Regions from separate parts of the Lederbergia ruris genome, predicted to be linked through region 1. Evidence: a T-box and tRNA genes for the amino acid it is inferred to sense, from the RefSeq annotation. Region 1 holds a T-box; the other regions hold tRNA genes.

Region 1 (4,594 bases):
TTGAGAACGAAGCCACCCTCTCCAAGAAAATAAAAACGATTTCCGTGGCACCCTTATTTGCAGAAGCCGTTGTAAGAATCCATAACCGGGAATCAATCAGTTCTCTGTTTGATACAGTTCCGCGTAGATAAAATATAGCCTATTCCAAGCCAAAATCGACTTTGTATCCACAAGGTCTTTTTTATTGTGGCTAATCGGTTTAGCCGGAATGGCCCCTACTTAAATATCTGTCTGACTCTTATCGCAAAATCAAGATTGTTCTGGATATTTCCATCCATCTTGCTTCTCCTATTCAAATAGACTAGAATGGCTAAGGCACAAGGCGGAGAAACTTCTCCTGAGGGATTTAAGTCGCAATGGAAATGGGTATTTCCTTTTATATAAAGTTTTTAAAGCTTTGTCCTCACTGTCTTCAAAGAAGAGGTTAACGCACAGAATAGGAGAGGAGATGCAAAGAAATGCCAAGGGCAGTGTGGTTATTAGTTATCGGGATGCTAGTCAGTGTGACAGGGAATTCGTTTTTATGGCCACTGAATGCGATCTATATTCATGATTATTTAGGGAAATCTTTATTTATTGCCGGTTTAGTATTGATGTTAAACTCTGCTGCTAGTGTGATTGGAAATCTAGTAGGAGGGATTTTTTTTGATAAAATCGGCGGTTATAAGTCGATTCTATTAGGGATCTTGATCTCGATTTTATCCTTAGTGGGCATGACGTTTTGGCATGGATGGCCCCATTATGTGATTTTCCTCACCATTTTAGGACTGGGGGGAGGGATCATCTTTCCTTCCATGTTTGCGATGGCTGGTTCGGTTTGGAAAGAGGGCGGCAGACGAGCCTTTAATGCTGTTTATGTCGCACAAAATGCTGGAGTCGCGATTGGTTCTGCTTTAGGAGGGGTGGTCGCCAATTTCTCATTCGACTACATCTTCCTTGCCAATCTATCTATGTATGTCGTCTTCTTATTGATCGCCTTATTTAGCTATAAAAATATGGCGGAGGGACAGCTTGGTCAATCCAATGTACTACAAGAAAGAAGGACCATTCGCGATAAAAGTAAATTTTATGCGTTGGCGATTATCTGTGTAGCTTACTTTTTAGGCTGGATTTGCTATGTACAATGGCAAGCGACGATTTCTTCCTATACACAGGAATTAAATATGTCCCTTAATCAATACAGTCTGCTCTGGACTGTGAATGGAGCCATTATTGTATTAGGACAGCCTGTTTTACAAAAAGTATTACGAAAATTTGGTAGCCAAAACTTAAAGGGACAAATGCTCGTCGGATTTTCCATTTTTATGGTTTCCTATGGGGTTGCCGGTTTTGCCGATGGCTTTAGAGGATTTTTAGCGGCGATGACCATCCTTAGTGTAGGAGAAATGTTAGTATGGCCGGTTGTCCCAACCGTTGCCAATCAATTAGCCCCAAAAGGAAGAGAAGGCTTTTACCAAGGGATTGTCAATAGCACGGCAACAGCGGGCCGTATGGTTGGCCCTGTTCTTGGAGGAATGCTCGTCGATTTATGGGGCATGTCCGTGTTATTTATCATATTGATATTCTTATTGCTTGTTTCGTTTGTATTATCTTATTTCTATGATCGACCTATAAAAAAGAACTCTTCTATGGCGGCCTGACGAATGTAAACAACGTGTAATTTTATACAAACCCTCTTGCTATTATGTATATTTTTGATTACAATTGGAAATATCTGATGTAAAATAGTTGAAACGTGAATAAAGGAATAGTAATGATATCAAACTGTGCAGAGAGTTGACGGTTGGTGGAAGTCAATCAGGATGAATCATGAACTCGCCTTTTAGTTGTATAAGCGAAAGAAGTAGTTTATGCCGTTTTCCGCGTTAAGGATATATGAGTGAATGCAACAAGCATTAATGTGGGTGGTACCGCGGGAGTAAGTAGTCTCTCGTCCCAAGAGGTTTCTTTGGGATGGGAGGCTTTTTCTATTTATCTTTGATCGCGTTTTACAAAATGAACGGAGGAAGAAAGATGAGTTTTAACCATCAAGAATTAGAAAAAAAGTGGCAAACATATTGGGAAAGCAATCAAACGTTTAAAACCGATGCAAACGGTGAAGGTGAGAAGTTTTATGCATTGGATATGTTCCCTTATCCATCCGGTGCCGGCCTTCATGTTGGCCACCCGGAAGGATACACAGCAACCGATATTTTATCAAGAATGAAGAGAATGCAAGGCTATAATGTTTTGCATCCAATGGGCTGGGATGCCTTTGGACTTCCAGCGGAACAATATGCCCTTGATACAGGAAATGATCCAGCAGAATTCACGAAAAAGAACATTGAAACCTTCAAACGACAAATCCAAGAACTTGGTTTTTCCTATGATTGGGACAGGGAAATTAATACAACCGATCCGCATTATTATAAATGGACACAATGGATTTTCCTCAAGCTGTTTGAAAAAGGCCTTGCCTATGTCGATGAAATTCCTGTGAACTGGTGCCCAGCGCTTGGGACAGTTTTAGCGAATGAAGAAGTGATTGATGGCAAGAGTGAACGTGGCGGACATCCGGTTGAACGCCGTCCTATGAAGCAATGGATTTTGAAAATTACCGAATATGCCGATCGCTTACTTGAGGATCTAGAAGAGCTAGATTGGCCAGAAAGCATTAAAGATATGCAGCGTAACTGGATCGGACGTTCAGAAGGAGCGGAAGTGACCTTTTCGATCGCTGACTTCGATGAAACGTTTACCGTGTTCACGACGCGTCCAGACACACTGTTTGGCGCAACCTATGCCGTGTTAGCGCCTGAACATCCATTTGTCGAAAAAATTACAACTGCGGCGCAAAAGGAACAAGTAGAAGCTTATATCCAAAAAATCAAAGCCAAAAGTGATTTAGAAAGAACGGATTTGGCGAAGGAAAAAACCGGTGTGTTTACTGGGGCGTATGCGATTAACCCTGTGAATGGTAAGCAGATCCCAATCTGGATTGCCGATTACGTCTTAATGTCTTACGGAACAGGTGCGATTATGGCTGTGCCAGCCCATGATGAACGTGACTATGAATTTGCGAAGACATTTGGTTTGGAGATTATCGAAGTCGTGTCAGGTGGAGACATTGCCAAAGAAGCCTATACAGGGGATGGACCTCATGTGAATTCCGATTTCCTTGATGGACTTGGAAAAGATGAAGCCATTTCCAAAATGATCGCTTGGCTTGAAGAAAAAGGCATTGGAACCAAGAAGATCACCTACCGTTTACGTGATTGGCTCTTTAGCCGTCAACGTTACTGGGGAGAACCAATTCCGATTATTCATTGGGAAGATGGTACGATGACAGGGGTTCCCGAGGAAGAATTACCGCTGATTTTGCCGAAGACTGATGAAATTAAACCATCGGGAACAGGCGAATCTCCGTTAGCCAATATTTCTGACTGGCTTCATGTCGTCGATCCTGAAACAGGTAAAAAGGGTCGAAGAGAAACAAACACAATGCCACAATGGGCAGGCAGCTGCTGGTATTATCTTCGTTATATTGATCCTAACAACGATGAATTCCTAGCTGACCCAGAACTATTGAAAAAATGGCTTCCCGTTGATATTTATATCGGTGGCGCGGAACATGCCGTCCTTCATTTATTGTACGCCCGTTTCTGGCATAAATTTTTATATGACCTAGGCGTTGTGCCGACAAAAGAACCGTTCCAAAAATTATTTAACCAAGGTATGATTCTTGGAGAAAATCATGAGAAAATGAGTAAATCTAAAGGTAATGTCGTCAATCCTGATGAAGTGATTGAAAGCCATGGGGCAGACACATTACGCTTATATGAGATGTTTATGGGACCATTGGATGCCTCGATTTCCTGGTCGACGACAGGTCTTGATGGTTCACGCCGCTTCCTAGATCGTGTCTGGCGGTTATTCATCCAAGATGATGGCACACTTTCTGGTAAGATCCAAGATACAACCGGTGGCGACCTTGAAAAAGTCTACCATCAAACTGTTAAAAAAGTCACAAGCGATTATGAGCAGTTACATTTTAATACCGGAATTTCTCAATTAATGGTCTTCATCAACGAAGGCTATAAAGTAGATGTTTTACCAAAACCATATGTAGAAGGCTTTATCAAAATGCTGGCGCCCATTTGCCCACATATCGCCGAAGAAATCTGGGAGAAATTAGGCCATACAGATACAATCACCTATGAAAAATGGCCGGAATATGACGAAAGCAAACTAGTCGATAATGAAGTCGAAGTCGTCGTGCAAATCAACGGAAAGGTCCGCGCTAAACTCAAAGTTTCTCGCGACGCCTCTCGTGAAGAACTCGAACAAATTTCATTAGATGATGAAAAAGTCAAACAACAACTTGCAGATAAAACAATTCGCAAAGTCATCGCCATTCCAGGCAAGCTGGTCAATATTGTCGCGAATTAAGCAGGAGGGCCTCATCCATGTGTTGGGCCCTTTTTGGGATGGTATATCAAGAAGTCGCGAATCAGGTACCGAAGTCCCGCAATCCGTAGGGGAAGTAGCGCAATAGAATGAAGAATTTCCGCAATTCAAAGGGGAAATCACACAATCTGGTTTAAGATTCGATCTT
Region 2 (4,594 bases), on a different contig from region 1:
TATCTGGTTTTGAGAGAATAAAATTTAAAAAATCTCTTGCTTTTTACATAAAAAAACATTATAATATATAATGTCGATTGTTAAAAAAGGATCTATTGCTTAGATCGCTCGCATCTTGTGAGCAACGCAGAGATCAGTACATTTTGTGCAAGTGAGGTCTGGTGGCAATAGCGAAGAGGTCACACCCGTTCCCATCCCGAACACGGTAGTTAAGCTCTTCAGCGCCGATGGTAATAAGGGGCTTCCCCTTGTGAGAGTAGGACGTTGCCAGGCAAATGGAGGATTAGCTCAGCTGGGAGAGCATCTGCCTTACAAGCAGAGGGTCGGCGGTTCGAACCCGTCATCCTCCACCATTATATTGCCGGCCTAGCTCAATTGGTAGAGCAACTGACTTGTAATCAGTAGGTTGGGGGTTCAAGTCCTCTGGCCGGCACCATGGACGAGCCATTAGCTCAGTTGGTAGAGCATCTGACTTTTAATCAGAGGGTCGCAGGTTCGAATCCTGCATGGCTCACCATTGATTATTATCCCAATTCATCGAGCGGGTGTGGTGGAATTGGCAGACACGCTAGACTTAGGATCTAGTGCCGCAAGGCGTGGGGGTTCGACTCCCTTCACCCGCACTTATATCTATTCATAATCATCCAAATATGCGGAAGTAGTTCAGTGGTAGAACATCACCTTGCCAAGGTGGGGGTCGCGGGTTCGAATCCCGTCTTCCGCTCCAGATTATGATTATGCCGGGGTGGCGGAACTGGCAGACGCACAGGACTTAAAATCCTGCGGTAGGTGACTACCGTACCGGTTCGATTCCGGTCCTCGGCATTTTTAGCGCCCGTAGCTCAATTGGATAGAGCGTTTGACTACGGATCAAAAGGTTAGGGGTTCGACTCCTCTCGGGCGCGCCAATTCTAAAAAAGTAGAATTTGGAATAATAATGGTTTGCCAAATTTATAACATCCAACATTCTATTTCTCACATTAAACGGGAAGTAGCTCAGCTTGGTAGAGCACTTGGTTTGGGACCAAGGGGTCGCAGGTTCGAATCCTGTCTTCCCGATTATTCTTTCATGGGGCCTTAGCTCAGCTGGGAGAGCGCCTGCTTTGCACGCAGGAGGTCAGCGGTTCGATCCCGCTAGGCTCCACCATTTTAATGTGAATGAATCAATGTGGCGGTGTAGCTCAGCTGGCTAGAGCGTACGGTTCATACCCGTGAGGTCGGGGGTTCGATCCCCTCCGCCGCTATTAACAAAGGGACCTTTAGCTCAGCTGGTTAGAGCAGACGGCTCATAACCGTCCGGTCGTAGGTTCGAGTCCTACAAGGTCCACCATGATTTTATATTGGAGGAATACCCAAGTCTGGCTGAAGGGATCGGTCTTGAAAACCGACAGGCGGGTCATACCGCGCGGGGGTTCGAATCCCTCTTCCTCCGCCATATAAAACCTTTAAAATCATCGCGGGGTGGAGCAGTCTGGTAGCTCGTCGGGCTCATAACCCGAAGGTCGCAGGTTCAAATCCTGCCCCCGCAATTTGGTCCGGTAGTTCAGCTGGTTAGAATGCCTGCCTGTCACGCAGGAGGTCGCGGGTTCGAGTCCCGTCCGGACCGCCATTTGTATTACATAAACTTATTGTTAAATGAAAGGTTTAGGATAAGCGAGAAGGTCGGGGAAGCGGACGAAGAGATTCGAAGCTTAGCGTAAACCATAACTTACGGCTCAGTAGCTCAGTCGGTAGAGCAAAGGACTGAAAATCCTTGTGTCGGCGGTTCGATTCCGTCCTGAGCCACCATTTGAATCGATGCGGTATGGCGGCTATGGCGAAGTGGTTAACGCATCGGATTGTGGCTCCGACACTCGTGGGTTCGATTCCCACTAGTCGCCCCAAAATAATATTACTTTGCGGGTGTAGTTTAGTGGTAAAACTACAGCCTTCCAAGCTGTTGTCGTGGGTTCGATTCCCATCACCCGCTCCATTTTCTACTATGGGCCTATAGCTCAGCTGGTTAGAGCGCACGCCTGATAAGCGTGAGGTCGGTGGTTCGAGTCCACTTAGGCCCATCATTCCGCAGTAGCTCAGTGGTAGAGCTATCGGCTGTTAACCGATCGGTCGTAGGTTCGAATCCTACCTGCGGAGTTGTAACTATTTTCTCCGGTTAATGAAAAGTTGTTTTAGCTTTAATGAATTTTTTACGGGGAAGTACTCAAGAGGCTGAAGAGGTGCCCCTGCTAAGGGCATAGGTCGCGTAAGCGGCGCGAGGGTTCAAATCCCTCCTTCTCCGCCATTACATATTTGCAAGGCCCCTTGGTCAAGCGGTTAAGACACCGCCCTTTCACGGCGGTAACACGGGTTCGAATCCCGTAGGGGTCATCTAAAAAAAGGTAACAACTTCAAAAGAAGCTGTTACCTTTTTTGTCGAGTTCCTCATTCTGAATGATCATCATCAATATAACTATCTTTTTCCTTATAAGGGATATCTCCCAATGGCGACTCCATTCCCGTATCATCTAATTTTTCTTCATACTCTTCTTTCTCATCTGTCTGCAAGGTACTTCTATGGTCACCACTAATATCAGTCACACTAAAGGTCTCATACTCTTCCTGAGTCCCATCCTTACTTTCATCCTGATAAAGCTCGTTATAATCATCGTAATCCCCAACAAAATCGGATGGTGTTTCCGAAGTTCCAAATTTGGCTACTTCCTCAAAGCTATCTTCATAATCTTTGACAGGGCTTCTCAACCGATAAGAAAAAGAGTTGTCATGGGCCGGCTCTAAGACATCTTCTTCAACGGGGCGGTCCCCAGGTACTTTTTGCTCTGGTGAATGATCAATACAATAGGTAGTGGAAGGAAGAGCTTCTAGACGCTCATAAGGGATCTCTTTCCCACAGACTTCACATTGACCATAAGTTCCTTTTTCCATTGCTTCTAGGGCATGCTGAACCTTTCCTAGCTCATCTTGAGCATGTACAGACAAAGCCATGTCTTTTTCTCTTTCATAGAAACCTGTTCCCGCGTCAGCAGGGTGATTATCGTATAGAGATAGTTCACCAATATTTTCGTGAGCACTTCGGTTACGGAAACTATCTTCATCATCTGTGACTTCCAGTTGTTTCTTCTGTTGCAAAAGCTCTTGTTTTAAATTTGACATCTGCTCTTTCGTAATCATCGCGGCACATCCCTTTCAAGTCTTCAAATGTAGTATAAACACTTTTTGAAATGCTAATCAGGATCTCTTTATGAGGATGTTCAAAAAGTCCGGTAAAAATGACACTGCGAATTTCTTCGTTGGCTTGCTTCTCCGCTGCTTGGAAAAGAAAACCACTTTTCCGGCGTGCGATGCGGATTCGGGGAAGCTTTCCTTGTGCTCATGTATCAGATGATAAGGGTCTTCCGTTAAAACCGCCCACGTCCTGTGGGCAACACGGAAGTCAGTACATCCTGTACAAGTCTGCTGCTCGAAGGCTTCGCCGCCTCGAACTTTCGACGTACAGGACGTACAGGACGTACAGGACGTACTAGTGTCGGCGTTGCTGACAGGACGTCAGCGCCTTTAGCCGACTTGGTCCTTTTTATCCTCCTTTTTGAACACTAATTTTTTGATTACTTATATTTTCCTTTAAACAGAAGCTAATAAACATAAAAAAGCCCTCCTGTATAAGGAGGACGATTTAGATAAAATAACTTATAATGATTCCCACGGACATTAAAAGTCCATAGATCGTGTTGGTTTTCGCGGTCGCGACCATGGCAGGCATCATTTCGAACGGTTCCGTTTTGCCAATAAAACCTTTTACAGCTTGGATAGCTTTGGGAATGCTTAAAAAGGTAATGAATAACCAATAGGGTGCTTCCGTAAATAGGGTCATAAAGATTATCCATACATAGGAAAAAGCAAACATTGCCGCTAGTAATATAATCGCATTTTTTCTACCAATGAGAATCGCGATCGTTTTTCGGCCGCTTTCTTTATCACCATCTAAGTCGCGAATATTATTAGAAAGCATAATACTTCCAATAAGTACCGAAATCGGTATGGAAATAAATACGCTTTGCTGGGAAATAGCTCCGGTTTGGATGAAATAAGCAATTTGAATAATGACAAATCCCATAAAAAAGCCTGACATGAACTCCCCAAAAGGTGTGTAGGCAATCGGGCGTGGGCCGCCAGTGTAAAAATATCCGACGAGCATGCAGACAAAACCGATCACAGCAATCCATAAACTTGTGCTTAACGAAATATAGATACCTAATAGAAGGGCAATGCCAAAAAGGATAAAAGCTAATTTTAAGACAGTCTTAGGCTTCACACCATTGCGGACAATCGCTCCTCCAATCCCAACCGATTCCTCATGATCCAATCCTCTGGCAAAATCAAAATACTCATTAAACATATTGGTAGCCGCTTGGATTAACAGACTTGCGATCATCATCGCTAGAAATAAGGGGATATGGATCGCATCATCATTGGCGGCTAAAGCAGTCCCAAGAAAGACTGGAACAAATGCGGCTGTAAGGGTATGGGGGCGTGCAAGCTGCCACCAGATTCTCCAGCCTTTATCTGCTTGTATGGCAGAACTAGCCTGTGCTTTCAT
Region 3 (4,104 bases), on a different contig from region 1:
AATATATCACTGATTACCGTTAATTGATGGGCTTCTGCATAATCAAGAAGCCTTTTTAAATTTGTAAAATAATCCTGTTCCGTTAAACTATTGAACGCAATGCACAAGTATTTCCCTTGGGGTATGGTCGCGATCTCAGTATCTTGTGACAACTCCAAGGTATCCTTTTTTGTTAGGACTGGTGTATATAAATATTTATAGGAAACTTCCTCAATATCGGTATAAGGCCGATAGGCGAAAATGGCGCCATAGTCATTGTAGCGAAAACCTTCTGTCGACGCTGTCATTCGCTTAAGTTTCTGAAAAGATGCAGTTAAAATATTGGTCGGATTAATTCCATCGGCTTTTGTCTGAATAATTTGGGTTTCCTCTTCATCTGAAAAAAATACTTCCTCTAAAGCTGGGTATTCCTTTATACGTTGTAACCCCTTTTTCGCGCTTGCAATCGTTTGTTCAATTTGCAATAAATTATCAATTTTTTGCTTGACAAACTTTTCTTGTTCCGTTAAAAATACCAGCAAATCATCTGCCTTTAATTCCTGCACCTTTTTCATTTCTTTTAAAGGAATGCCAATATATTTGAAGGATTTGATTAAGTCCAACAGGTATAACTGCGAGTCATCATAATAGCGATAGTTCGTATTTGGATCAATATAAGTAGGTTTAAACAAGTCAATTTTATCGTAATGCCGAAGTGCTTTTATGGAGATGTTCATTAACTTGGAGACTTCGCCAATGGAATAGAGCCTGTCCACCATGTGTTCATCACATCCTTTAACAATTTAGTTTAACAAAAACCGTATTCCTTGCAATAGACAAAGAATACGGTTTTGCATTGTTTAAGCCTCTTGATGTTGCGGTTCTTTCCATGCAAGTGTAAGCCCAATTCCGATTGCTAAAATAATAGTTGCGAAATAAAACGGATAATTAAGCTTGATATCGAACAATAACCCACCGATTACAGGGCCAATCACATTTCCGACACTTGTAAACATTGAATTCATGCCAGCAACAAAGCCTTGTTCCTTACCGGCAATTCTTGTTAGATATGTTGTTACAGCTGGGCGCATTAAATCAAATCCAATAAATACAGTAATGGTAACAAGTAAAACAGAAAAATATTGCTGAACAACCGTTAATAAAAAAACGAGGACGGTTGATAGCATAAGGCTATATCGGATTAAGCGAATTTCACCTAGCCATTTTGTTAAGGGATCAAATAGCACGACTTGAAAAAAGGCCCCGATAATAGCTCCGCCTGTTATCGCAATGGCAATATCCTTCGGGGTAAACCCAAATTTATGATCGACAAATAATGAAAATAACGATTCGAAGGAAGATAAACCGAACGAGAATATTAATATAATGATAAATGAAATAAAATACATCGGTGCAAAAATGCGTCTCCAACCTGTTTTTTGCCCCACTTTATTTTCTTCGTGTTCAGGGTTTCTTTCCGGTTCATGAAGCAGTATAACCGACAAAATGGCTGCAGCCAAAGCAACGCCTGCCGCAACAAAAAATGGCAATCGAGAATGAATTTCTGCTAAGAAACCCCCGATACCCGGACCAATAATAAATCCTGTTGATATAGCTGCTGACATATAGCCCATGGCTTTGGAGCGTGTGTCAAGCGTAGTAATATCTGCAATAAAAGCTGTTACTGCCGGCATAATGAATGCTGCACTTACCCCACCAAGCATACGTGACAAAAAAAGAACGCTGACTGATTTTCCAATACCAAACAGCAATTCGGAAAAACTAAAGATAATCAAGCCAATTACAATCATTCTTTTACGGCCGAATTGATCAACCCATCGGCCTGCAATTGGTGATACAAGCAGTTGTATAAAGGCAAAGGCAGCAACCATATTACCCACAACCGATCCTGATAAATGCAATTCATTCATGATGGTGGGAACGACTGGAATAACAAGGCTGATTCCCAAAAACGCAATGAATATATTTACTAATACGACCATTAATGCAACGTTGTGTTTCTTCATATTGCTCTACTCCTTAAAAAAACATATATACCATAATTTAATACCTACCCTTAGGGGAGAGTCAATCATTTTTACTCATTTTACAATATTGATGAATAAAAATTAGTTTGCGTCTTTTTCAATGAATGATACGCCTTATGTATGCTCCTTTTTAATGACTACGAAAAAACCCTATCCTTCCTTGTAAAATAAATATGTGCAATGTTTATTAACGCCTTCACTACAGGTAGCGACTCTTCAGCAGATGGGCAGCTATGCCCTATTGTTCGCCACACTGTAGTCTTTAATTTCCTACGCACAAAAGCATCCCCCACGCTTGTACGTGTCTAGTATGGCATACGGCGCCTCCGACCTGTGCTACGTATAAATAGGGGCGCGCACTGTACGAAAAAAGAGCGCTGTGTTTGTACACACATACGCTCTTAAACGTCGTCATTCGATCTATATACCGGTGGCCGGGGTCGAACCGGCACTCCGTGAGGAACACGATTTTGAGTCGTGCGCGTCTGCCTATTCCGCCACACCGGCATAGTTCATGGAGGCGGCAACCGGATTTGAACCGGTGATAAGGGTGTTGCAGACCCGTGCCTTACCACTTGGCTATGCCGCCAGAACCTTATGGAGCGGAAGACGGGATTCGAACCCGCGACCCCCACCTTGGCAAGGTGATGTTCTACCACTGAACTACTTCCGCAAAAACTGGGCTAGCTGGATTCGAACCAACGAATGACGGAGTCAAAGTCCGTTGCCTTACCACTTGGCTATAGCCCAATAATATAATGGGGCGACTAGTGGGAATCGAACCCACGAGTGTCGGAGCCACAATCCGATGCGTTAACCACTTCGCCATAGCCGCCATAAATTAAAAATTGGCAGGGGTAGTAGGAATCGAACCCACATCAAAGGTTTTGGAGACCTTCGTTTTACCATTAAACTATACCCCTAAAATGGTGGTGGGGGACGGATTCGAACCGCCGAACCCGGAGGGAGCGGATTTACAGTCCGCCGCGTTTAGCCACTTCGCTACCCCACCATGAATTCTATTAAATGGTGGCTCAGGACGGAATCGAACCGCCGACACAAGGATTTTCAGTCCTTTGCTCTACCGACTGAGCTACTGAGCCTTATTACTAAGTTTATAAAAATGGCGGTCCGGACGGGACTCGAACCCGCGACCTCCTGCGTGACAGGCAGGCATTCTAACCAACTGAACTACCGGACCTTTATTGCGGGGGCAGGATTTGAACCTGCGACCTTCGGGTTATGAGCCCGACGAGCTACCAGACTGCTCCACCCCGCGACGAAAAAGTGACCCCTACGGGATTCGAACCCGTGTTACCGCCGTGAAAGGGCGGTGTCTTAACCGCTTGACCAAGGGGCCAATATATTTTAGAATGGCGGAGAGCAAGGGATTTGAACCCTTGAGACAGCATTAGCCGCCTACACGATTTCCAATCGTGCTCCTTCGGCCACTCGGACAGCTCTCCAATAATGGCTCCGCAGGTAGGATTCGAACCTACGACCGATCGGTTAACAGCCGATAGCTCTACCACTGAGCTACTGCGGAACAATATGCCTGGCAACGTCCTACTCTCACAAGGGGAAGCCCCTTATTACCATCGGCGCTGAAGAGCTTAACTGCCGTGTTCGGGATGGGAACGGGTGTGACCTCTTCGCTATTGCCACCAGACTTTACTTTCATAGGATGTGCTGATTTCTGTGTACTCACAGGACGTGAGCGATCTTAGCAGAAGATTCTATGAAGAAGCGACATATCCTATTATAACTACTTTTATGTAAAAATCAAGAGAAATTTTTATTATTCTCTCAAAACCAGATAAAGAAGAAGACAAACGAGAAACAACAATTTGAATCCAGCTCCAGTGCCCAGCGACTAGAAAACTTCTACGTTTCTTCCTACGATAAGTCAACATCAGTTCGTCCTATCGGACTCACTGTGTTTCCTTTATCTCAGGCCAACAGGATGTTGGTCAGAACAGCGTTGCGCCAGGAAGGCGCGAATTTAGCTGTTCATCCTTTAAGTTTTTACGTCGCTAAACGGGCACTTCCGCTTTTTAATTGATTAAGTCCTTGACCG

Evidence for each region. A T-box is a leader RNA that pairs with one kind of tRNA and senses whether it is charged. The one in region 1 lies ahead of leuS (leucine--tRNA ligase), so its partner is inferred to be a tRNA-Leu.
Region 2: it encodes a tRNA-Leu, which carries the amino acid that the T-box ahead of leuS (leucine--tRNA ligase) is inferred to sense. The anticodon was not compared.
Region 3: it encodes a tRNA-Leu, which carries the amino acid that the T-box ahead of leuS (leucine--tRNA ligase) is inferred to sense. The anticodon was not compared.

The regions. Positions count from the first base shown of each region.
Region 1 covers NZ_BORB01000014.1:12,655-17,248, forward strand. The annotation lists gene KI363_RS09725 (ribose-phosphate diphosphokinase) at 1-131, shown strand, start outside; gene KI363_RS09730 (MDR family MFS transporter) at 459-1,640, shown strand; T-box leader at 1,728-1,941, shown strand; gene leuS (leucine--tRNA ligase) at 2,014-4,428, shown strand.
Region 2 covers NZ_BORB01000047.1:162-4,755, forward strand. The annotation lists rRNA gene rrf (5S ribosomal RNA) at 158-273, shown strand; tRNA gene KI363_RS18790 (tRNA-Val) at 278-353, shown strand; tRNA gene KI363_RS18795 (tRNA-Thr) at 361-436, shown strand; tRNA gene KI363_RS18800 (tRNA-Lys) at 442-517, shown strand; tRNA gene KI363_RS18805 (tRNA-Leu) at 542-623, shown strand; tRNA gene KI363_RS18810 (tRNA-Gly) at 653-727, shown strand; tRNA gene KI363_RS18815 (tRNA-Leu) at 740-825, shown strand; tRNA gene KI363_RS18820 (tRNA-Arg) at 832-908, shown strand; tRNA gene KI363_RS18825 (tRNA-Pro) at 986-1,059, shown strand; tRNA gene KI363_RS18830 (tRNA-Ala) at 1,072-1,147, shown strand; tRNA gene KI363_RS18835 (tRNA-Met) at 1,171-1,244, shown strand; tRNA gene KI363_RS18840 (tRNA-Ile) at 1,254-1,330, shown strand; tRNA gene KI363_RS18845 (tRNA-Ser) at 1,343-1,435, shown strand; tRNA gene KI363_RS18850 (tRNA-Met) at 1,456-1,529, shown strand; tRNA gene KI363_RS18855 (tRNA-Asp) at 1,533-1,609, shown strand; tRNA gene KI363_RS18860 (tRNA-Phe) at 1,713-1,788, shown strand; tRNA gene KI363_RS18865 (tRNA-His) at 1,808-1,883, shown strand; tRNA gene KI363_RS18870 (tRNA-Gly) at 1,899-1,972, shown strand; tRNA gene KI363_RS18875 (tRNA-Ile) at 1,984-2,057, shown strand; tRNA gene KI363_RS18880 (tRNA-Asn) at 2,062-2,133, shown strand; tRNA gene KI363_RS18885 (tRNA-Ser) at 2,191-2,281, shown strand; tRNA gene KI363_RS18890 (tRNA-Glu) at 2,296-2,367, shown strand; gene KI363_RS18895 (TraR/DksA C4-type zinc finger protein) at 2,422-3,168, opposite strand; gene KI363_RS18900 (1,4-dihydroxy-2-naphthoate polyprenyltransferase) at 3,671-4,594, opposite strand.
Region 3 covers NZ_BORB01000048.1:106-4,209, reverse strand. The annotation lists gene KI363_RS19100 (MerR family transcriptional regulator) at 1-758, opposite strand, end outside; gene norA (multidrug efflux MFS transporter NorA) at 840-2,006, opposite strand; tRNA gene KI363_RS19090 (tRNA-Leu) at 2,453-2,534, opposite strand; tRNA gene KI363_RS19085 (tRNA-Cys) at 2,543-2,616, opposite strand; tRNA gene KI363_RS19080 (tRNA-Gly) at 2,626-2,700, opposite strand; tRNA gene KI363_RS19075 (tRNA-Gln) at 2,706-2,777, opposite strand; tRNA gene KI363_RS19070 (tRNA-His) at 2,787-2,862, opposite strand; tRNA gene KI363_RS19065 (tRNA-Trp) at 2,877-2,950, opposite strand; tRNA gene KI363_RS19060 (tRNA-Tyr) at 2,955-3,039, opposite strand; tRNA gene KI363_RS19055 (tRNA-Phe) at 3,055-3,130, opposite strand; tRNA gene KI363_RS19050 (tRNA-Asp) at 3,152-3,228, opposite strand; tRNA gene KI363_RS19045 (tRNA-Met) at 3,233-3,306, opposite strand; tRNA gene KI363_RS19040 (tRNA-Glu) at 3,316-3,387, opposite strand; tRNA gene KI363_RS19035 (tRNA-Ser) at 3,402-3,493, opposite strand; tRNA gene KI363_RS19030 (tRNA-Asn) at 3,499-3,573, opposite strand; rRNA gene rrf (5S ribosomal RNA) at 3,581-3,696, opposite strand; partial or broken rRNA gene KI363_RS19020 (23S ribosomal RNA) at 4,086-4,104, opposite strand, start outside.